Regions from separate parts of the Kitasatospora sp. NPDC008115 genome, predicted to be linked through region 2. Evidence: predicted binding sites of a transcription regulator. Region 2 holds the regulator's gene; each other region holds the start of a gene.
The links. The regulator HrcA, encoded in region 2, represses chaperone genes, less so after heat shock. The targets are predictions, from matches to a motif close to TTNGCACTCNGNNNNNCNGAGTGCNAA.

Region 1 (7,212 bases), on a different contig from region 2:
AGGAAGACCCGGGAGGCGCCGATGCCCAGGACGGTCAGCACGGCGACCGCGCAGGCGGTGATCCGGCCGGTCCGCCCGGCCCGGGGCCAGAGCAGGCCGACCAGGACGGCGCAGGCGATCGCGGAGGCCATCGCGTGGCCGGAGGGGAGGGCCGGGCCGCCGGCGTGCGCGACGGGGTCGGAGAAGGTGGGGCGCTGACGGCCGAAGGACAGTTTCAGCACCCACTGGCCGCCCCAGCCGACCAGGGTCTGGGCGGCGACCCAGCCGCCGAGCGTCCGGGCGCCGATCAGCCAGAGCCAGACGGCGGCCGCACCGAGCACGGAGCGCATGGTGGCCGGTCCGCCGACGTCGGAGAACAGCTGGACCGAGGCGGTCCACGCGGTGTGACCGGCCGCGAAGCGGTGCAGGTCGTCGATCAGCTCGTGGTCGAGCCGGGAGAGCGGGCGCCAGCCGGTCTGCACCAGAGCCGTGAGGACGGCGAACAGCACGGCGCAGCAGACCGCGAGAGCCGCGTGCCGGAGCAGGTGGCGATCACGCGGGGTGATGGAGGGCGAGCTGTTGGTCAGGTGCATGGCTGACACCTTCCCAGCCGCCCGGGGCGATCGTGCGCCGCGGCGATAGCGATTTGGCATCTTTTGTGCGGAGGACCTGCGTGCGCCGGGGTGTGGGCGAGCCCTGCGCGGGAACGCGCTCGGGCCCGGCGGGGTTGTGCGGAACGGGGGCGCGCGCGGGGGTGCGCCGGTGAGGGCGGTCGGTCCCCGGGCGGTCACCCAGCGTCCGAATCGGGGGCGGGAGCGGGCAGGATACTGCATCGCCGGAAGAATCTGAGCGACTTGGGAATGTTGTCCGGATTCTGTTCGTTGGATCGTTACGTGTGAGCCCCGCGGGGCCCGCACTTCTTGCCCTCTCCGGGCAGGCAGCCAGACCGCGGCAACACCAGCAAAGGGAGCAAGCATGGCCACCCGTGCCGTCGTTCGCGACAGGGCCGACCGGACTCGCGCGGCCCGCCCGACCAACCTTGAGGCCGACCGTGACCTGGTCGGCATGTACCTCGACGAGATCGCCAGGACGCCCCTGCTCGATGCCGCCGAGGAGGTCGAGCTCTCGCTGCGGATCGAGGCCGGCGTGTACGCCCAGCACCTGCTGGACGAGGACGGGCTTCCCGAGGGCGTGCGACGCGAGGAGCTGGAGGCGATAGCCGAGGACGCCGAGCGCGCCAAGGACGTCTTCATCCGGTCCAACCTCCGTCTCGTGGTCGCCGTCGCCCGGCGCTACCCGCGCAGCGGCCTGCCGCTGCTCGACCTCATCCAGGAGGGCAACGCCGGCCTGGTCCGGGCGGTGGAGAAGTTCGACTACGCCAAGGGCTTCAAGTTCTCCACCTACGCGACGTGGTGGATCCGCCAGGCCATCACCCGGTCGATCGCCGACCAGTCGCGCACCATCCGGCTGCCCGTCCACCTGGTCGAGGAGCTCGGCCGGATCCGGCGGGTGCAGCGGGAGAAGTCGAAGGAGCTGGGCCGGGAGCCCGAGCCCGCCGAGATCGCGGCCGAGCTGGACACCACCGAGGCCCGGATCAAGGACGTGCTGGACTGGGCGCGTGACCCGGTCAGCCTGAACATGTCGGTCGACGACGAGGGCGAGACCCAGTTCGGCGACCTGGTCGAGGACACCGGGGCGACCTCCCCGGAGGACGCCGTGATGGTCATGCTGCGCCGTGAGGAGCTGGACGGCCTGATCGGGCGGCTGGACGACCGCACGGCCTCGATCATCCGGTCGCGCTACGGCATGGAGGACGGCCGCGAGCGCACCCTGACCGAGGTGGGCAAGCAGCACGGCCTGACCCGTGAGCGGATCCGCCAGATCGAGAAGCACGCGCTGGCCGAGCTGAAGAAGATCGCCGACCACGCGGGCTTCGAGGCCGCGTGACGCGGAACCGGGGATGACGATGGCCGGCGGGTCCGGTGCGGAGCGCTCCGCACCGGACCCGCCGTCGTGCCGGGCGGCCTTCTAGGCTGGTGGCAGCAGGCGGGAAACGACGGCGGGGGAAGGTCGAGAGCGGTGGAGGCGAAGATGGCTGAGGAGAAGTCGGCCGAGGAGAAGTCGGTGGATGGGACGGCGGCGGACAGGGCGAAGAGGGCGGCGAAGGCCCGGCTGGTCTTCGGCGACCCGCTGGAGCGGCAGTCCCGGGACGACACCGACGCCGGCTGGGGCGAGCGCCCCGGGACGGGGGCGAGCGGCGGCCGGGGGCTGGACTGGTACCTGAGCCAGCGCCCGCCGCACCACGGGGACTGACGGCCGGGCCCGGCCGGGCCTCAGCCGGCCCGGGTGACCAGGGCGTCGCGGATCTCGGTGAGCAGCAGCACCTCCTTGGCCTCGGCCTCCGCCTGGACCTCGGCCAGCGTCTTGCGCCGGGCGGTGAACCTGGTCATCGGCAGGATCAGGCAGAAGTAGACGACGGCCGCGGTGATCAGGAACTGGAGGGCCGCGCTCAGCACGTTGCCCCAGAGGATGAGGATGCCGGTCGTGACCTCGCCGGTGGCGGACACCTCGCAGGGACCCTTGAGGCAGGAGCTGTAGGACGCGAGGTCCTTGGCTCCGAACGCGCCGACGATCGGGTTGATCACGCCCTTGACGAAGGCGTTGACGATGTTGGTGAAGGCCGCGCCGATGACCACGGCGACCGCCAGCTCGACGACGTTTCCGCGCAGCAGGAATTCCTTGAAGCCTTTCATGCCGCGTGAACGACGGAGTCGTTCGCCGGTCACGGGTGATTTTCTCCCCCTTCCGACGGACAACCCGTTCGGCCCACCGGCGGCGCCGCCCCAGGCACGGGCGGGCCGGTCCAGGAAGGGCCGAGGGTGAGTACGGCCGCCGCCGCCAGCAGCAGCACGGCGGGGACCGGGGCGCGGTAGCGCAGCACCCGCCGGAGGCGGCAGCGCGGACCCGCCCGGCCGCCGATCGGCGGGAACGGCGGCACCGGCTGCCGGGGCGGGACGCTCGGCGCGGGCAGCGGCGGGATCGGCAGCGGCAGCGGACGGGGGGACAGGGCGGGCGAACCGGTGCGCACGGGCACCTCCAGGGGATCGGCTTCGGGTTCCGGTGACCGACACTCTGGGCCGCCCGCGCTCCCGCCGGAAGCCGCTTTTCCCGGCCTGTGGAAAACCCGGGCCTGTGGACGAGGACCATCACCCGGACGGGTGAGCCGAGGGCCCCGGAGACGACGAAAGGCCCGCCGCACCCGCTCGGAAGCGGGAACGACGGGCCTTTCGGAAAGCCGGTGCCGGTGTCCGGCCGAAGCTCAGCCGGCCGCCGGGGCGGGGCTCGCGGCGGGGGTCGAGGAGCCCGACGAGGACGACGACGAGGAGCCGGACGCCGACGACGAGGAGGTCGAGGACGAGCCCCCGCCCACCGAGCTGCTGGAGGAGGAGCGGCTGTCGGTCCGGTAGAAGCCGGAGCCCTTGAAGACCACGCCCACCGCCGAGAAGATCTTGCGGAGCCGTCCCTGGCAGTCGGGGCACGTGGTCAGCGGCTCGTCGGTGAACTTCTGCACCGCCTCCAGGCCGTTGCCGCACTCGGTGCACTGGTACTGGTACGTGGGCACTTGTCTTCCTCCTGGCACTCTCGCCTGATGAGTGCTAACGATGGTCAATGATGCGGCATTCCGGTGGATCAGTCCAGCGACTCGAATGTGAGATGAGTCCGGCGTGGTGTCCGATCCGGCCACCGCGCTCAGCCCTCGGCCGCGCCCACCAGCCGGCCCGGCGCACCCCGCTCGGCGCAGCCCGCGGCCGGCGTCGGGCGCGCGCCCCCGGGGACCAGCAGCCCGCGCAGCGCGACCAGTGCGACCAGGCCCAGCCCGGCCCCGGCCACCGGCACCAGGAACCCGACCGACGGCCCGTGCGCGTCGACCAGCCGCCCGGCCGCCGTCGCGCCGGTCGCCAGGCCCAGGCCGATGGCGCCGGTCAGCCAGGTGAAGGCCTCGGTCTTGGCGCCGTCCTCGACCAGCGTCTCGACCAGGGTGTAGCCACTGATCAGGGTCGGCGCGATGGCCAGGCCGCAGACCAGTCCGGCGACCGAGAGCGCGACCAGGTTCGGCATCGCCCACAGGGTCGAGCAGCCCAGCACCAGCAGGCCGTAGCTGATGATCATCCGCTGCTGGACGGGGCGCCGCCAGGCGACCATGCCGTACAGCACGCCGGCGACCATCGAGCCGCCCGCGAAGACGCCGTACACGGTGCCGGCCGCGCCGTGCCGCCCGACCGAGTCGGCGAAGGCGTTCACCGAGACCTGGAGGCCGCCGAAGACGGCGCCCACGCCGAGGAAGGTGCCGGCCAGCAGCCGGACGCCGGGCGAGGCGAGCGCGGAGGCCTGCCGGACGCCGGGCGCGCGCACCACCCGGGCGGGCGCGGTGCGCCGCTGGGCGGCGAAGGCCAGGCCGCCGACCAGGGTCAGCGCGGCCTCGGCGGCCAGCCCGGCCGAGGGGCTGACCGAGGTGGCGACGGCGGCGGCCAGGATCGGGCCGATCACGAAGGTGAACTCGTCCGTCACGGACTCGAAGGCGAAGGCGGTGCTCATCCTGGCGGCGGAGCCGGCGGACGCGCCCTCGGCGGAGAAGGTGGCGATCCAGCGGGCCCGGACCATGGCGCCGATCTGCGGGACGCTCGCCCCGGCGGGGGCGGCGGCCAGGAAGAGGCTCCAGGCCGGCGCGTGCCCGAGCGCGAGCGCGATCAGCGCGCCGACCGAGACCGCGTGCACCACCACGGTGGGGACGAGCACCGGGGCCTGGCCGTACCGGTCGGCGAGCCGCCCGGTCTGCGGGCCGATCAGCGCCTGGGCGACGGCGGCCACCGCCGCGACGGTGCTGGCGGTGCCGTAGGAGCCGTGGGTGTCCTTGACGAGCAGCAGGATGCCCATCCCGAGCATCGCGTAGGGCAGTCGCGCGACGAACGCGGGGGCCAGGAACGTCCAGGCGCCGGGCGTGCGCAGCAGCGTCCCGTAACCGACGCGGACGGGTGCGGCGGCGGGCGCGGCGCCCTCCCCGGGCGCGGTGGTGCTGCGGGCGTCCTGGACGCCGTCGACCGTTCGGCGGGCCGTCACGGTCGGTCCTTCCTGCTGCCTGGTAGCGCGGCAGGGCATGGGGTGGCCCCGACGGCGCCGAGAGTCGTCCTCTCGCGCGTCGACCGGGGTAGATACCGGGCCGGTCCGGCGGTGAGCCGGGGCCGGACCGCGGCCGCCGAGCGGTCGCGCCAACTCTGCATCAGGCAGATGCTGGGGTTGGTGTGTCAGCGATGAAAGCATTTACGCGCGTAGAAGACGCGCTCACCCCGACCTTACAGGACCGGTCCAAACGTGTCCCGTGACGCCGGGGTGAACATCGGGTGCGGCCCTCAGCCGTCGCGCCCGTTCAGCCAGTCGGCCAGCTTGCCGCCCTTGTCGACGGCCCGCAGCCGCCGCTCGGCCGCCTCGCCGACCTCGTCCGTGGTCACCACCAGCAGCTCGTCCCCGCCGCGCAGCACGGTGGTCTTGTCCGGCACGAAGCTGCTCCCCTCGCGCACCACCAGGGTCACCGCCGCGCCGGTCGGCAGCCGCAGCTCGCCGACCTCGACGCCGGACATCCTCGAATCCGGCGCCAGCGCGACCGACAGCAGGTGCCCGTGCAGCTTCTCCAGCGGCGCGGACTCGATGTCGAGGTCCTGGCCCATCGAGCCCTCGCCGATCCGCAGCGCCTTGGCGACCCAGGGCAGGGTCGGGCCCTGGAGCAGGGTGAAGACCACGACCAGGATGAAGACGATGTTGAAGACCTCCTGCGCCAGCGGCGCGCCGGAGACCAGCGGGATGGTGGCCAGCACGATGGGCACCGCCCCGCGCAGTCCGGCCCAGCTGAGCAGCGCCTGCTCGCGGGCCGGCAGCTTGAACGGCGTGAGGGTCAGCACCACCGAGAGCGGCCGGGCGAGGAAGACCAGCACCGCGCCGATCACCAGGGCGGGCACCACGGCCGAGCCCATCGACTCGGGGGTGCAGAGCAGGCCGAGCAGCACGAACATGCCGATCTGCCCGATCCAGGCCAGGCCGTCGGCGAAGCCGCGTACGGCGGGACCGTGCGGCAGCTTGGCGTTGCCGAGGACCACCGCGCTGACGTAGACGGCGAGGAAGCCGGAGCCGTGCAGCAGCGCGCCGCCGGCGTAGGCGAGCACGGTGAGCGCCATCACGGCGATCGGGTAGAGGCCGGAGGACGGCAGCGCGACGTGCTTGACGCCGTACGCGCCCAGCTTTCCGACCACGAGGCCGATGGCCAGGCCGACCGCCAGTTCGGCGACGATTGTGCCGAGCAGGACGTACCAGGAGTCGTGCGCGCCGACGGTCGCGAAGGCGACGACCAGGATGACCACGGGCGCGTCGTTGAAGCCGGACTCGGCCTCCAGCAGGCCGGTCAGCCGGCGCGGCAGCGGCACCGTCCGCAGGACCGAGAAGACGGCCGCGGCGTCGGTGGAGGAGACGATCGCGCCGAGCAGCAGCGAGGTCCGCCAGTCCAGGCCGACGAGCCAGTGCGCGCCGGCCGCGGTGACGGCGACGCTGATCCCGACGCCGACGGTGGCCAGCACCGTGGCGGCCGGCATCACCGGTCTCGCCTCGCGCCAGTTGGTCTTGAGGCCGCCCTCGGCCAGGATCACCACCAGCGCCGCGTAACCCAGCACCTGGGTGAGCTCGGCGTTGTTGAACGAGATGCCCAGGCCGTTCTGGCCGAGCGCCACGCCGATGCCGAGATAGATCAGCAGACTTGGCAGGCCCGATTTCGTGGACACCCGCACGGCGACCACCGCGACCAGCAGGATCACGGAGAACTCGAGGAGCAGCTGGTTCAGGTGGTCGACATTCACGCAGGGGCACCTCGGGCGTGGCAGGGGGCGGACGGGGTACCGACAGGGGCGGCGCGGGGAAGCACCGATTACTCCCCTTGCGGATCGTTACTCAGTCTAACATTTTGCCATATCTTTAAGTTTGCTTCTCACCGGCTCCGTCACCTCCCGTTTCCGGCCTCCTCCGATCCCACCGTGAGCGTCCCCCGTGCACGGCCGCCAGCCGGGGCGGCCTAATGTGGTGCTCTGTCACGGCTACGTGCTCTTGACATGTCCGCCCGCCCCCCAGTGAGGACCGCAAGGACCCAGATGCCCCGCTCCAAGAAGTTCCGGCGCGCCCGTCTGATCGTGATCG
Region 2 (7,212 bases):
CGGAAGCCGACCAGCGAGCAGAGCAGCTGCGGCCCGAAGCCGTTCGCCTCCAGCTCGCTGTTGACCGCGTGCAGGTCGTTGACGAGGTCCGGCAGCTCCCCGGGGGCGTGCCGGGCGAGCAGCCAGGAGTAGCCGTAGGAGTCCGTGGACGCCTCGACGGGGACGCCGCCGCGCCCGGTGTCGGCGTCCAGCAGCGCCCGGACCTGCCGCTCGACCTCGTCGAAGGCCCCGCCCTCGACCGGGGCGAAGCAGACCGAGCCGAGCCCGGTGGGCCGCAGGCCCGCGCCGGCCTCCAGGGTCAGCGCGGCGGACGGCACCCCGAACAACTGGTCGAGGTCGGGTCTGACGGGCTTGCTGCGGCCGAACAGCGCGTCCAGGATTCCCACGGCGGTCCTTCCGGTGGCGACGGGTGACGGTGCGGGTGGCAGGTGGCAGGTGGCAGGGGGCGTCAGCGGCCGAGCCGGGCGGAGATCTTCGCGAGCTGCGCCAGCCGCTGCTCCAGGCTCGGGTGGGTGGAGAACAGCTGGGCCGCGGCCTCGCGGGCGCTCAGCGCGGGGGCGAAGTAGAAGGCGTTGTAGGCCTGCGCCCGGCGCAGGTCCTTGGTCGGGATGGCGGCGATCTGGCCGGTCACCTTGGTGAGGGCGGAGGCGAGCGCGCTGGGCCGGCCGGTGAGCTGGGCGGCGGCCCGGTCGGCGGCCAGCTCCCGGTAGCGGGAGAGCAGCCGGGTCAGCAGGAAGCTGATCGCGTAGACGGCGATCGACACCAGCGGGATCACCAGCGCGGCGATCGCGGCGTTGGAGTCGTTGCTGTTGCGCCCGCCGCCCATGAAGCCGCCGTACATGGCGATCCGGGTCATCGCGCCGGCCAGCACGCCGAGGAAGCCGGCCACCGTCATCACGGCGACGTCCCGGTGGGCGACGTGCGACAGCTCGTGCGCGAGCACGCCCTCCAGCTCCTCCGGCTCCAGCCGGCGCAGCAGCCCGGTGGTGACGCAGACCACCGCGTTCCGGGGGTTGCGGCCGGTGGCGAAGGCGTTCGGCATGTCGTTGTCGGCGACGGCGACCCGGGGTTTGGGCATGTCGGCGAGCGCGCAGAGCCGGTCGACGGCGCCGTGCAGCTGCGGGTACTGCTCCGGGGTGACCCGGTGGGCGCCCATGGCCCGCTCGGTGATCCTGTCGCTGAACCAGAACTGGGCGACGAACAGGCCGCCGGAGATCAGGACGATGATCGGCCAGGCGCCGCGCAGCAGGGCGATCAGCAGCCCGGTGAAGCCGACGTACAGCAGTCCGATCAGGAACATCGTCCCCACCATCCGGCCGGTCAGGCCGCGGTCGGGGGCGAAGCGGGTGTGCTGGCCCGGGGTCGACATCGCTGTTCCTCCGTTCGCCGTCCGCTTCCGATGCTGCCACCCGGGCGGGCCCGCGGCATCACCCGCGTGCCGCGAACTGCGGGCAGGATCACCCCGGCCGGGCCGTTCCTGCCGTCGGACCCGGGCCTTACACTGGCAGGTACGGTTCTGGCACTCGGGTGTTCAGAGTGCCAAGACCGGGGCCCTGCGGGGCCGGCCCGGACAGCTCGAATGCGGACACATGCCACAACGGCGTGTCACAACGGACAACGCGTGAAGACGGAGGTGCGTGCCCCATGGCCGGTGAGGTCCGTCAGCTCGACGACCGCAAGCTCGCGGTGCTTCGCGCGATCGTCCAGGACTACGTGGGGACGGAGGAGCCGGTCGGCTCCAAGGCCCTGGTCGACCGCCACAACCTCGGGGTCTCCCCGGCCACCGTCCGCAACGACATGGCGGCGCTGGAGGAGGACGGCTACATCCACCAGCCGCACACCAGCGCCGGGCGCATCCCCACCGACAAGGGCTACCGGCTGTTCGTCGACAAGCTGGCCGAGGTCAAGCCGATGAGCGCGCCCGAGCGGCGGGCGATCCGGCACTTCCTGGACGGCGCGGTGGACCTCGACGACGTGGTCGCCCGTACGGTGCGGCTGCTGGCCCAGCTGACCCGCCAGGTCGCGGTGGTGCAGTACCCCTCGCTGAGCCGCTCCACGGTGCGGCACATCGAGCTGGTCGCGCTGGCCCCGGCGAAGGTGATGCTGGTCCTGATCACCAACACCGGCCGGGTCGAGCAGCGGCTGGTGGACTGCCCGGGCACCGTCGGCGAAACCCTGCTGGCGGACCTGCGGGCCCGGGTCAACGTGCGGGCCGCGGGCCAGCGGCTCCCGGACGTCCCGGGGCTGCTGGAGGAACTGCCCGCGCTGTTCGAGGCAGCCGACCGGCCGACCGTCTCGACGGTGCTGGCGACGCTCTTCGAGACGCTCGCCGAGCAGAGCGAGGAGCGGATCATGCTGGCCGGCACGGCCAACCTGACCCGCTTCGGCCACGACTTCCCGCTGACCATCCAGCCGGTGCTGGAGGCACTGGAGGAGCAGGTCGTCCTGCTCCGCCTCCTGGGTGAGACCGCGGACGCCGGGATGACGGTCCGGATCGGGCGGGAGAACGCCTACGAGGGCCTGAATTCCACGTCGGTCGTCTCGGTCGGTTACGGTTCGGGCGACGAAAGCGTGGCCAAACTGGGTGTGATCGGTCCGACCCGGATGGACTATCCGGGCACAATGGGGGCGGTGCGAGCGGTGGCACGGTACGTGGGCCAGATCCTGGCCGAGTCGTAGGAACGAGCACCGTCGGACCTGACGGTGCCCGAAGTCGCAAGCACACTTACAGGCGGAACAAGCGGAGCATTTGGTGGCCACGGACTACTACGCGGTACTCGGCGTCCGACGGGATGCGGGGCAGGACGAGATCAAGAAGGCGTTCCGGCGCCTGGCACGCGAACTGCACCCGGACGTCAACCCGGACCCGAAGACGCAGGAGCGGTTCAAGGAGATCAACGCCGCCTACGAGGTGCTCTCCGACCCGCAGAAGCGCCAGGTCTACGACCTCGGCGGCGACCCGCTCTCGCCGAACGGCGGGGGCGGCGGGGCGGGCGGCTTCGGCGCGGGCGCGGCCGGCTTCGGCTTCTCCGACATCATGGACGCCTTCTTCGGCGCCGCCTCCGGCCAGCGCGGCCCGCGCTCGCGGACCCGGCGCGGCCAGGACGCCATGATCCGCCTGGAGATCACCCTGGAGGAGGCCGCGTTCGGCACCACCAAGGAGCTCCAGGTCGACACGGCCGTCACCTGTACCACCTGCAGCGGAGAGGGCGCCGCGCCCGGCACCTCCGCGCAGACCTGTGACATGTGCCGCGGCAAGGGCGAGGTCTCCCAGGTCACCCGGTCCTTCCTGGGCCAGGTCATGACCTCCCGCCCCTGCCCGCAGTGCCAGGGCTTCGGCACCGTCGTGCCGACCCCGTGCCCGGAGTGCGCTGGCGACGGCCGGGTCCGCGCCCGCCGCACCCTGACCGTCAAGATCCCCGCCGGCGTCGACAACGGCACCCGGATCCAGCTGGCCGGCGAGGGCGAGGTCGGCCCCGGCGGCGGCCCGGCCGGCGACCTGTACGTCGAGATCGCCGAGACCACCCACGCGGTGTTCCAGCGGCGCGGCGACGACCTGCACTGCACCGTCACCATCCCGATGACGGCGGCCTCGCTGGGCACCCAGGTGCCGCTGCAGACCCTGGACGGGGTGGAGGAGGTCGACATCCGGCCCGGCACCCAGTCCGGCCAGTCCATCCCGCTGCACGGCCGGGGCATCACCCACCTGCGCGGCGGCGGCCGGGGCGACCTGATAGTGCATGTCGAGGTGCAGACGCCCACCAAGCTCGACGCCGAGCAGGAGGACCTGCTGCGCCGCCTGGCGGTGCTGCGCGGCGAGGAGCGGCCCTCCGGCCAGTTCGCGCCCGGGCAGCAGGGGCTGTTCTCCCGGCTGAAGGACGCCTTCAACGGCCGGTAGCCGTCCCGCGCGGGGGTGCCGAGGCTTCCTCGGCACCCCTTTCGCGTTCCCGTTCCCCTTCCCACCCCGGAGGTTCCCCGCATGACCGCGCCCGTGTTCGTCGCCGACACCGAGCGGATCGCCGCCGCCGCGCCCGGCGCCCTGGTGCTGCTGGACGGGCCGGAGGGCCGGCACGCGGCCGCCGTGAAGCGGCTGGAGCCGGGCGAGGCGGTCACCCTGACGGACGGCCTCGGCCTCGGCGTGGACGGCACCGTCGCGCGGGTCCTCGGCAAGGACGCGATCGAGGTGACGGTGGCGGCCGTGCGCGAGGAGCCGCAGCCGCGGCCGCGGATCGTCGTCGTCCAGGCGCTGCCCAAGGGCGACCGGGGCGAGCTGGCCGTGGAGACCATGACCGAGGTCGGCGTGGACGTGGTGATCCCCTGGGCGGCCTCGCGCTGCATCACCCAGTGGAAGGGCGAGCGCGGCGGCAAGGCGCTCGCCAAGTGGCGGGCCACCGCGCGGGAGGCCGGCAAGCAGTCCCGCCGGCTGCGCTTCCCCGTGGTCCGCGACGTGATGACCACCCGGCAGCTGGCCCCGGTGCTGATCGGCGCCGCGTTCGCGGCCGTGCTGCACGAGGAGGGCGCCGAGCCGCTGGCCGGCGCCGCGCTGCCGGACACCGGGGACCTGGTGCTGGTGGTCGGCCCGGAGGGCGGGGTCTCCCCGGAGGAGCTGGCCGCCTTCGCCGCGGACGGGGCCAAGCCGTACCGGCTCGGCCCCTCGGTTCTGCGCACCTCCACCGCCGGGGTGGCGGCCGGCGCGCTGCTGCTGGGCCGCACCGGCCGCTGGTCGTAGCACCGGTTCCCCGGCGGCGTCCCCCGCAGGGGGGCCGTGGTCGGGAAAGTCCCGGCGCGCGGGGCGGCCCGTGCCTAGGGTGACGGGTGTGAGCGAACCCGAGAGCACTCCCGTGGGCGCCTATCTGCGCCACCCGCACCTGCACGGTGACCTGATCACCTTCGTGGCCGAGAACGACGTGTGGCTCGCCCCGCTGGACGGCGGCCGGGCCTGGCGGCTGACGGCCGATCACGTCCCGGTCCGCCGCCCCCGGTTCTCCCCGGACGGCCGGTACGTCGCGTTCACCTCGACCCGGGACGGCGCCCCCGAGGTGCACCTCGCGCCGGTGGACGGCGGCCCGTCCCGACGGCTCACCTACTGGGGCGACGCCCAGACCCAGCTGCGCGGCTGGACGGCGGACGGCCGCCCGATCGCCACCACCGCCGCCGGGCAGGCCTCGCTGCGCCGCACCTGGGCGCACGCCGTGCCGCTGGACGGCGGCGAGCCGGTGCGGCTGCCGTACGGGCCGGTCGGCGGGCTGGCCTTCGAGCCGGGCGGCGACCGGGCGCTGCTGGTCTCCGCGTTCGGCGTGGAACCGGCCTGGTGGAAGCGGTACCGGGGCGGGCGGGCCGGAAGGCTGTGGATCGGCGCCGAGCGCTTCGAGCGCGTCCACGAGGAGCTGGTCGGCAACATCGAGTCGCCGCTGTGGGTGGGGGAGCGCATCGCCTTCCTCTCCGACCACGAGGGCGTCGGCGCGCTGTACTCCAGCCTCCCGGACGGCTCCGACCTGCGCCGCCACGGCACCTCCCCGGAGGGCTTCTACGCCCGCGACGCCGCCACCGACGGCACCCGGGTGGTCTGGCACGGCGCCGGGGAGGTGTGGCTGCTGGAGGACCTGGCCGGCGCCGAGCCGCGCCGCCTGGAGGTCGGTCCGGCCGGCCCGCGGGCCGGCCGCCGCCCCCGCCCGGTCTCCGCCGCCTACTGGCTGGAGGGCGTCGCCCCGGACCGCACCGGCCGCGCCGGCGCGGTGGTGGTGCGCGGCACCGTGCACTGGCTGACCCACCGCGAGGGACCGGCCAGGGTGCTGGACGAGACGCCGGGCGTACGCGGTCGGCTGGCCCGGGTGGTGCCGGGCGCGGCGGGCGAGGACGCCGCCCAGGGCGTGGTCTGGGTGACCGACGCCGAGGGCGAGGACGCGATCGAGTACGCGCCCGCCGTGCTCGGAGCCGAGCGCCGCCGGCTGGCCGCGGGCCTCCTCGGGCGGGTCCGCACCCTGCTGGTGTCGCCGGACGGCAAGCAGTTGGCGGCCGGCTCGCACGACGGCCGGGTGCTGCTGGTCTCGCTGGCCGACGGGGCCGTGCACGAGCTGGCGCGCAGCGCCGACGGCGAGGTCAGCGGGTTGGCGTTCAGCCCCGACTCGGCGTGGCTGGCCTGGTCGCAGCCGGCCCTCGGGCCGTGGTCGCTGCGCCAGATCGTGCTGGCCAACCTGGCCACCAGGACGGTCTCCGAGGCGACCCCGCAGCGCTTCATCGACACCTCGCCGGCGTTCACCGCGGACGGCCGGCACCTGGCGTTCCTCTCGGTGCGCAACTTCGACCCGGTGTACGACTCGCACGTCTTCGACCTGTCGTTCCCCAACGGCTGCCGCCCGTACCTGATCACGCTGGCCGCCGACACGCCGTCCCCGTTCGGGCCGAGCCGGGCCGGGCGGCCGGTCGGCGGCGAGGACGACGAGCCCCGCGGCAAGCGGACGGACGGCGAGGAGGGCGGGGCCGACGCGCCGCCGGTGACCCGGGTCGACCTGGACGGCATCGCCGACCGGATCGTGCCGTTCCCGGTGGAGGGCGGCCGGTTCGGCACCCTGCGGGCCGCCAAGGACGGGGTGCTGTGGACGCGCGTCCCGCTGGTCGGCGAGCTGGGCGACGAGGCGGCCTCGCTGGAGGACGAGCGCCCGCGGCCCACCCTGGAGCGCTTCGACTTCCGCAAGCGCCGGGCCGAGCAGCTGGTCGACGGCCTGGACGCGTTCGCGGTGAGCGGCGACGGCACCCGGCTGGCCGTGCTGGACGAGGGCGAGCTGCGGATCCTGCCCGCCGGCCACAAGGCCTCCGGCGAGGACGAGGAGGCCGACGTCGACCTGGACCGGCTGCGGGTGACCGTCGACCCGGCGGCCGAGTGGCGGCAGATGTACGACGAGAACGGCCGCCTGATGCGGGACAACTTCTGGCACCCGGACCTCGCCGGGGTGGACTGGGCCGGGGTGCTGGCCCGCTACCGCCCGCTGGTGGAACGGCTCGGTTCGCACGACGACCTGGTGGACCTGCTCTGGGAGGTGCACGGCGAGCTGGGCACCTCGCACGCGTACGTGGTGCCGCCCGGGGCGCACACCGAGGCGGCCCGCCGGCAGGGCCTGCTCGGCGCCGACCTGGTCAGGGACGGCGAGGTGTGGCGGATCGCCCGCATCCTGCCCGGCGAGTCCTCGGACCCGCGGGCGCACTCGCCGCTGG
Region 3 (7,212 bases), on a different contig from region 2:
ACCACGCTGTCCTGCTCCTCGACCGGCAACCTGGCCGGCGCGGTGGGCGCGGCGGCGGCCCGGGCGGGCTTCCGGTCCTGCGTGTTCATCCCGCACGACCTGGAGCAGGGCAAGGTCGTGATGGCCGGGGTGTACGGCGGCGAGCTGGTCGGCATCCAGGGCAACTACGACGACGTGAACCGGTTCTGCTCGGAGCTGATCGGCGATCCCGCCGGCGAGGGCTGGGGCTTCGTCAACGTCAATCTGCGGCCGTACTACGGCGAGGGCTCCAAGACGCTCGCCTACGAGATCTGCGAGCAGCTGGGCTGGCGGCTGCCGGAGCAGATCGTGATCCCGATCGCCTCGGGCTCGCAGCTCACCAAGATCGACAAGGGTCTGCAGGAGCTGATCAAGCTCGGCCTGGTCGAGGACCGGCCGTACCGGATCTTCGGCGCCCAGGCGGCGGGCTGCTCGCCGGTCTCGGCCGCGTTCAAGGCCGGCCACGACGTGATCCGGCCGGTCAAGCCGGACACCATCGCCAAGTCGCTGGCGATCGGCAACCCGGCCGACGGCCCCTACGTGCTGGACATCGCCCGGCGCACCGGCGGCGCGGTGGAGGACGTGACGGACGAGGAGGTCGTGGCCGCGATCCGGCTGCTGGCCCGCACCGAGGGCATCTTCGCGGAGACCGCGGGCGGCGTGACGGTCGGCGTGCTCAAGAAGCTGGTCGAGACCGGTCAGCTGGACCCGTCGAAGGAGACCGTCGCGATCAACACCGGTGACGGTCTGAAGACCCTCGACGCGGTCTCGGACGCCGGGATGACCGCCGTGATCCGGCCGACCCTGGAGTCCTTCCGGGACGCCGGCCTGGCCACCGCCTGACCCCGGGCCCCCGCCCCCCGCAGGCTCCACCCGCCCGTCCCCGCCCCGCCCCGCGCGCCCCGAACGAGGAGACCCCCATGAGCGCCAACGTCCGCATCCCGACCATCCTGCGCACCTACACCGGTGGCGCCAGCGAGGTGCCCGCCGAGGGCGCCACGCTCGGCGAGGTCATCGCCGACCTGGAGAAGAACCACGCCGGGATCGCCGCGCGCATCCTGGACGACACCGGCAAGCTGCGCCGCTTCGTCAACGTCTACGTGAACGACGACGACGTGCGCTTCGCCGAGGGCCTGGCGACGGAGATCAAGGACGGCGCGAACATCTCGATCATCCCGGCGGTCGCCGGCGGCTGAGCCCCGCGGCGCCCGTTCCCGCCGGGGCGGGCGCGCCGGCACCGGCCGTCCGCGGCACGGAATTCCGTGCCGCGGACGGCCGCGCGTATTTTGGCGGGAATATTTTCCGTCCCACTCGGAGTAAAGTGTCGCTCGACCGGGAACGGGGGCCGCCCTTCCTCCCCGGGCGGGAACGAATCCACCGCACCGCCACCACCGCCGCCGTCCGCCCCCCGGGGCCCGGCCCGGGCGCGGGGCCCGGGGAAACATGTCAGGCCGATGTCAGAATTCTGGCCGGGATTTTGGGTAATACGTCCGCTATGTCCGGTGGGAAATGCGGCTTTCCTGTCGATTATGCCCGTCCTGTCCCTTGGAGTGCCGGGCGAATTCCCGAACATTGACCCTGTTGCAGAGGGCGTCGATCCGGATACATTCAGCCGCGGTCGACGCAATCGCCCGTTCACCGGATGCCGTTCGGTGGCCTCGGGAGGATTGCGGCGTGCACGGCCGCGCCCAGGGGGGGTTCCCCGGGCCGGCCTCCAACCAGACCCGCGCCCGCAGACCTGCGGGGGCGTGAAGGGCCAGCACAGCACTAGGGGAGTTCGGAATGGCTCAGGGCACCGTCAAGTGGTTCAACGCGGAGAAGGGCTACGGCTTCATCGCGGTCGACGGTGGTGCGGACGTCTTCGTCCACTACAGCGCGATCCAGATGGACGGCTACCGCACCCTTGAGGAGGGCCAGCGGGTCGAGTTCGAGATCTCTCAGGGGCAGAAGGGCCCGCAGGCGGACATGGTCCGCGCGGCGGTCTGACCTTTCCGACACCCAGGAGTTCGGCTCGGCCCATCGGCTGGTGCGCCTCTTGCTTCACGGCGGGCCCGTGCGACCCCAGGTCGCACGGGCCCGTTGTCGTGCGCCGCGGCTCGCGGGCCGCCGATTGGGCTTGCACTCGACCACCCAGAGTGCTAATCATTGGCGTTAGCACTCACAGCTTGAGAGTGATAAGCGGACCGGGTCGGTGAGGCCCCAGGGAGCGGTAGGGGAATGGACCCCCGCACACCAGGGCCGTCCGTCGCGGGCACCCCTTGGTCCGAGCAGTCGACCGTGTCCCGGAGGACCACTTCAGATGGCCAAGATCATCGCCTTTGATGAGGAAGCTCGCCGCGGCCTTGAGCGTGGCATGAACCAGCTCGCCGACGCGGTGAAGGTCACGCTCGGCCCCAAGGGTCGCAACGTCGTGCTGGAGAAGAAGTGGGGCGCCCCCACGATCACCAACGACGGTGTCTCCATCGCCAAGGAGATCGAGCTCGAGGACCCGTACGAGAAGATCGGCGCGGAGCTCGTCAAGGAGGTCGCCAAGAAGACCGACGACGTCGCGGGTGACGGCACCACCACCGCCACCGTGCTGGCCCAGGCGCTCGTCCGCGAGGGTCTGCGCAACGTCGCCGCCGGCGCCAACCCGATGGCCCTGAAGCGCGGCATCGAGAAGGCCGTCGCCGCCGTCTCCGACCAGCTGCTGGCCCAGGCCAAGGACGTGGAGACCAAGGAGCAGATCGCCTCCACCGCCTCCATCTCGGCCGCCGACACCCAGATCGGCGAGCTGATCGCCGAGGCCATGGACAAGGTCGGCAAGGAAGGCGTCATCACCGTCGAGGAGAGCAACACCTTCGGTCTGGAGCTTGAGCTCACCGAGGGCATGCGCTTCGACAAGGGCTACATCTCGGCCTACTTCGCCACCGACCTGGAGCGTATGGAGACCTCGTTCGAGGACCCCTACATCCTGATCGCCAACTCCAAGATCGGCTCGGTCAAGGACCTGCTGCCGCTGCTGGAGAAGGTCATGCAGAGCGGCAAGCCGCTCGTCATCATCGCCGAGGACGTCGAGGGCGAGGCCCTGTCGACCCTGGTCGTGAACAAGATCCGCGGCACCTTCAAGTCCGTCGCCGTCAAGGCCCCGGGCTTCGGCGACCGCCGCAAGGCCATGCTCCAGGACATCGCCATCCTCACCGGTGGCACCGTGATCTCCGAGGAGGTCGGCCTGAAGCTGGAGAACGCCGGCATCGACCTGCTGGGCACCGCCCGCAAGGTGGTCATCACCAAGGACGAGACCACCATCGTCGACGGTGGCGGCGACAGCGAGCAGGTCGCGGGCCGCGTGAACCAGATCCGCGCCGAGATCGAGAACAGCGACTCGGACTACGACCGCGAGAAGCTCCAGGAGCGCCTCGCCAAGCTGGCCGGCGGCGTGGCCGTCATCAAGGCCGGCGCGGCCACCGAGGTGGAGCTCAAGGAGCGCAAGCACCGCATCGAGGACGCCGTCCGCAACGCCAAGGCCGCCGTCGAGGAGGGCATCGTCGCCGGTGGTGGCGTCGCCCTGCTGCAGGCCGGTGTCGCGTTCGACAAGCTGGAGCTGGACGGCGACGAGGCCACCGGTGCCAACATCGTCAAGGTCGCGCTGGAGGCCCCGATCAAGCAGATCGCGACCAACGCCGGCCTGGAGGGTGGCGTCGTGGTGGAGAAGGTGCGCAACCTTCCCGCCGGTCACGGCCTGAACGCCGCCACCAACGAGTACGTCGACCTGGTCGCCGAGGGCATCATCGACCCGGCCAAGGTCACCCGCTCCGCGCTGCAGAACGCCGCCTCCATCGCGGCGCTGTTCCTCACCACCGAGGCCGTCATCGCCGACAAGCCGGAGAAGGCCGCCGCGGCCGCCGGTGGCGGCATGCCGGGCGGTGACATGGACTTCTGATCCGCTCGTCGGATCGGCTTGTTCCTCGCTCGCACGGGCGGTTCCCTCCGGGGAGCCGCCCGTGCGGCGTTCCCGGACGTTCTTGGGAGACTGGACGGATGGCTACGACAGACGACATCGAGACGGCGCTGCACACCGCGCGGGCGCTGATCCTGGCCGACCTGACCGCGCGGGACGCCGCCGACGCCGCCGTGGTGTCCCTGGTGGAGAAGGCCGTGGCGCACCGCCGCTGGTGGCTGGAGCAGTGGCCGGACGGCACCGAGTACGTGCTGGGCCTGGTCGCCCAGGACGTCCAGGACGGGCTGCTGGAGAGCCACGGCCGCTGGCCGCTGTGCGCGGACTGCGCCGCGGACGGGGACCCGCACGCGCTGGGCGTGGAGCCGGAGCTGGGACCGGACCCGCACTGGGTGTGCGGCAAGCGCGGCGCCGTGGTGGCGCCGGTGGGCAAGCTGTCGTAGACCTCCTCCGGCCGGATCGCACCGCCGTCGCACCTCCGGGTGCGGCGGCGGTTTTTTCGTCCCGGGTGGAACCGGTGGGCGGCATATGTAGTCTATCGGCTTATACAGTCCATCTGAGCCTTCAAGGCGAGCGAGGGGGAGACCCATGTCCCAGCCAGATCCGAACCGGCCCGTCCTGGAGCTGCGGGCGGTCACCCGGGTGCACGGCGCGGGCGCGGCCGCGGTGCAGGCGCTGCGCGGCATCGACCTGGCCGTCCGCCCGGGCGAGTTCGTCGCCGTCATGGGGCCTTCCGGCTCCGGCAAGTCCACCCTGCTGACGCTGGCGGGCGGCCTGGACCGGCCCAGCCGCGGCCAGGTGCTGGTCGAGGGCGTGGAACTCGGCGCGCTGAGCCGGACCGGGCTGGCCGCCGTCCGGCGCCGCTCGATCGGCTACGTCTTCCAGGACTACAACCTCGTCCCGGCGCTGACCGCCGCCGAGAACATCGCGCTGCCCCGGGAGCTGGACGGCGTCTCCGGGCGGGCCGCCCGCCGCGAGGCCCGGAACGCGCTGGGCGAGCTGGGCATCGCCGAGCTGGCCGACCGCTTCCCCGAGCAGCTGTCCGGCGGCCAGCAGCAGCGCGTCGCTATCGCCCGCGCCCTGGTCGGCGAGCGGCGGCTGGTGCTGGCCGACGAGCCCACCGGCGCCCTCGACTCCGCCACCGGCGAGGCCGTGCTGTCCGTGCTGCGGGCGCGGTGCGACGCGGGCGCCGCCGCCATGATGGTCACCCACGACGCCCGGCACGCCGTCTGGGCCGACCGGGTGGTCGTGCTGCGCGACGGCATGGTGGTCGAGGAGACCGCCGGCCGACAGGCCGCCCGGCTGCTGGCCGCCGCCCCGGACGGGGGTCGGCGATGAGGCTCTCCGCCCTGCGCGTCGCCCTGCGCATCGCGCGCCGCGACGCCCTGCGGGCCAAGGGCCGCAGCGCCCTGGTCGTCGCCATGGTCGCGCTGCCGGTGCTCGGCGTGGCCGGCGCCGACGTCGTCCACCGCAGCGGCGAACTGACCGCCACCGAGCGGGTCGAGCGGCTGATGGGCGGGGCGGACGCCCTGGTCACCGCCCACCGGCTGGGCCGCTCGGTCGAGCAGGCCCCCCTCGCCGAGGACGGCGTGCGGGTGATGCAGGAGGCCGAGAGCGATCCGGCCGCGGCGCAGGCCGCCGCCGCGGCCGGATCGCCGGCCGAGCTGGTCGCCGGACTGCTGCCGGCCGGCGCGGCACTGCTGCCGGTCACCCCGGGGCCGGAGGTCAGCGCCTCGACCCGGGAGGGCCTGTTCACCACCGGGACCGCCGAGGCCGACCTGACCGACCCGGTCTGGAAGGGCCGGCTCGACCTGGTCGAGGGCCGGGCGCCGGCCGCGCCGCACGAGGCCGCCGTCACCCGGGCGTTCCTCGACGAGGCCGGGCTGCGGCTCGGTGACGCCACCACGCTCAAGGGCCTGGACGCGGCCCCGTTCACGCTGACCGGCGTGGTCGAGCACCCGGGGGACCTCAGGAAGGTGGAGCTGGTGGGCCGGCCGGGCGAGGTGCTCGCCCCGCTGGCCGCGGCCGGCCCGGCGCCCGGACCGGCCCTGGTCGGCGCGGAGCAGGACGCCCGCGCCGAGCGCTGGCTGGTGCGGCTGCCCGCCGGCGCCGGGCTCGACTGGGCCGCGGTCCAGCAGCTCAACCGGTACGGCCTGACCGCGACCTCCCGGGCGGTCGCCCTGGACCCGCCGCCCGCCTCCGCCGTCGGCTACGACGCCGACGCGTGGAAGCTGGTGGAGGGCGGTATCGACGACCGGCTCACCGTCCTGGTCACCGTCGCCGGGATGGCGCTGCTGGAGGTCGTCCTGCTGGCCGGTCCCGCCTTCGCGGTGGGCGCCCGGCGCTCGCGCCGGCAGTTGGCGCTGATCGGCGCCGCCGGCGGCGACCGCGGCCACGTCCGGGCGGTCGTGCTCGGCGGCGGGCTGGTGCTCGGACTGGCCGGCGCCGCGACGGGCCTGGTGCTCGGCACGGTCCTGGTCGCCGCGCTGCGGCCCTGGCTGGAGGAGGCCGGGGGCAGCCGCTTCGGGCACTTCGCGATCGCCCCGCTCGACCTGCTGGCGATCGCCGCCGTCGGGGTGGTCACCGCGCTCGCCGCCGCCGTGGTGCCCGCGGTGCAGGCCGCCCGCCGGGACGTGGTGGCCGGGCTCACCGGCCGGGACACCGTCGGCGCGCCCAGCCGACGGCTGCCGCTGCTGGGCGTGCTGCTGGTCGGCCTCGGAGCGGCCACCGCCCTGTACGGCGCCGGGCAGGACGGCGGCCTGCCGGTGATCGGCAGCCTCACCCGGCGGGCGCTCGCGGTGCTCGCCGGGGCCGCCACCGCCGAACTGGGCGTGCTGCTCTTCACCCCGCTGCTGATCGCGCTCTTCGGGCGGCTGGCCGGCCGGCTGCCGCTCGGCCCCCGGCTGGCCCTGCGCGACTCGGCCCGCCACCGGGGCCGGACCGCCCCCGCGGTGGCCGCCGTGCTGGCCGCAGTCGCCGGGGCCGTCGCCGTCGGTGTCTACACCACCGGCACCCAGGCCCAGGAACGCGCCGCCTACCACCCGCCGGCCCCGGTCGGCGCCGTGCTGCTCGACGCCGTGGTGGAGCCGGGCGGCCCGGAGACGGTGAAGCTGCGCACGGCCGTCGAACGGGAACTGCCGGGACTCGGCGTCCGCGGCGACGTCCACGACATGACGTACGTCTTCTGCCAGGGCTGCTCCAGCACCGTGCTGGCCAAGGGCGCCGGCCAGGCCGGCCCCGGGAGGCACTGGAACCGC

Region 1: a site for HrcA is predicted at 3,613-3,639, ahead of ACFZBX_RS00785 (FmdB family zinc ribbon protein). Genes of this name have one in related genera too.
Region 3: a site for HrcA is predicted at 2,134-2,160, ahead of groL (chaperonin GroEL). Genes of this name have one in related genera too.

Annotation. Positions count from the first base shown of each region.
Region 1 is NZ_JBIBHU010000001.1:185,261-192,472, reverse strand. It holds gene ACFZBX_RS00805 (phosphatase PAP2 family protein) at 1-572, opposite strand, end outside; gene ACFZBX_RS00800 (sigma-70 family RNA polymerase sigma factor) at 955-1,926, shown strand; gene ACFZBX_RS00795 (hypothetical protein) at 2,071-2,292, shown strand; gene mscL (large conductance mechanosensitive channel protein MscL) at 2,313-2,732, opposite strand; gene ACFZBX_RS00785 (FmdB family zinc ribbon protein) at 3,299-3,601, opposite strand; gene ACFZBX_RS00780 (MFS transporter) at 3,730-5,097, opposite strand; gene ACFZBX_RS00775 (potassium/proton antiporter) at 5,388-6,878, opposite strand; gene ACFZBX_RS00770 (penicillin acylase family protein) at 7,167-7,212, shown strand, end outside.
Region 2 is NZ_JBIBHU010000020.1:18,394-25,605, forward strand. It holds gene ACFZBX_RS24045 (hypothetical protein) at 1-386, opposite strand, end outside; gene htpX (zinc metalloprotease HtpX) at 449-1,369, opposite strand; gene hrcA (heat-inducible transcriptional repressor HrcA) at 1,645-2,679, shown strand; gene dnaJ (molecular chaperone DnaJ) at 2,753-3,898, shown strand; gene ACFZBX_RS24065 (16S rRNA (uracil(1498)-N(3))-methyltransferase) at 3,980-4,729, shown strand; gene ACFZBX_RS24070 (S41 family peptidase) at 4,818-7,212, shown strand, end outside.
Region 3 is NZ_JBIBHU010000030.1:16,931-24,142, reverse strand. It holds gene thrC (threonine synthase) at 1-861, shown strand, start outside; gene ACFZBX_RS30405 (ubiquitin-like small modifier protein 1) at 939-1,214, shown strand; gene ACFZBX_RS30400 (cold-shock protein) at 1,801-2,004, shown strand; gene groL (chaperonin GroEL) at 2,318-3,940, shown strand; gene ACFZBX_RS30390 (hypothetical protein) at 4,039-4,398, shown strand; gene ACFZBX_RS30385 (ABC transporter ATP-binding protein) at 4,544-5,293, shown strand; gene ACFZBX_RS30380 (FtsX-like permease family protein) at 5,290-7,212, shown strand, end outside.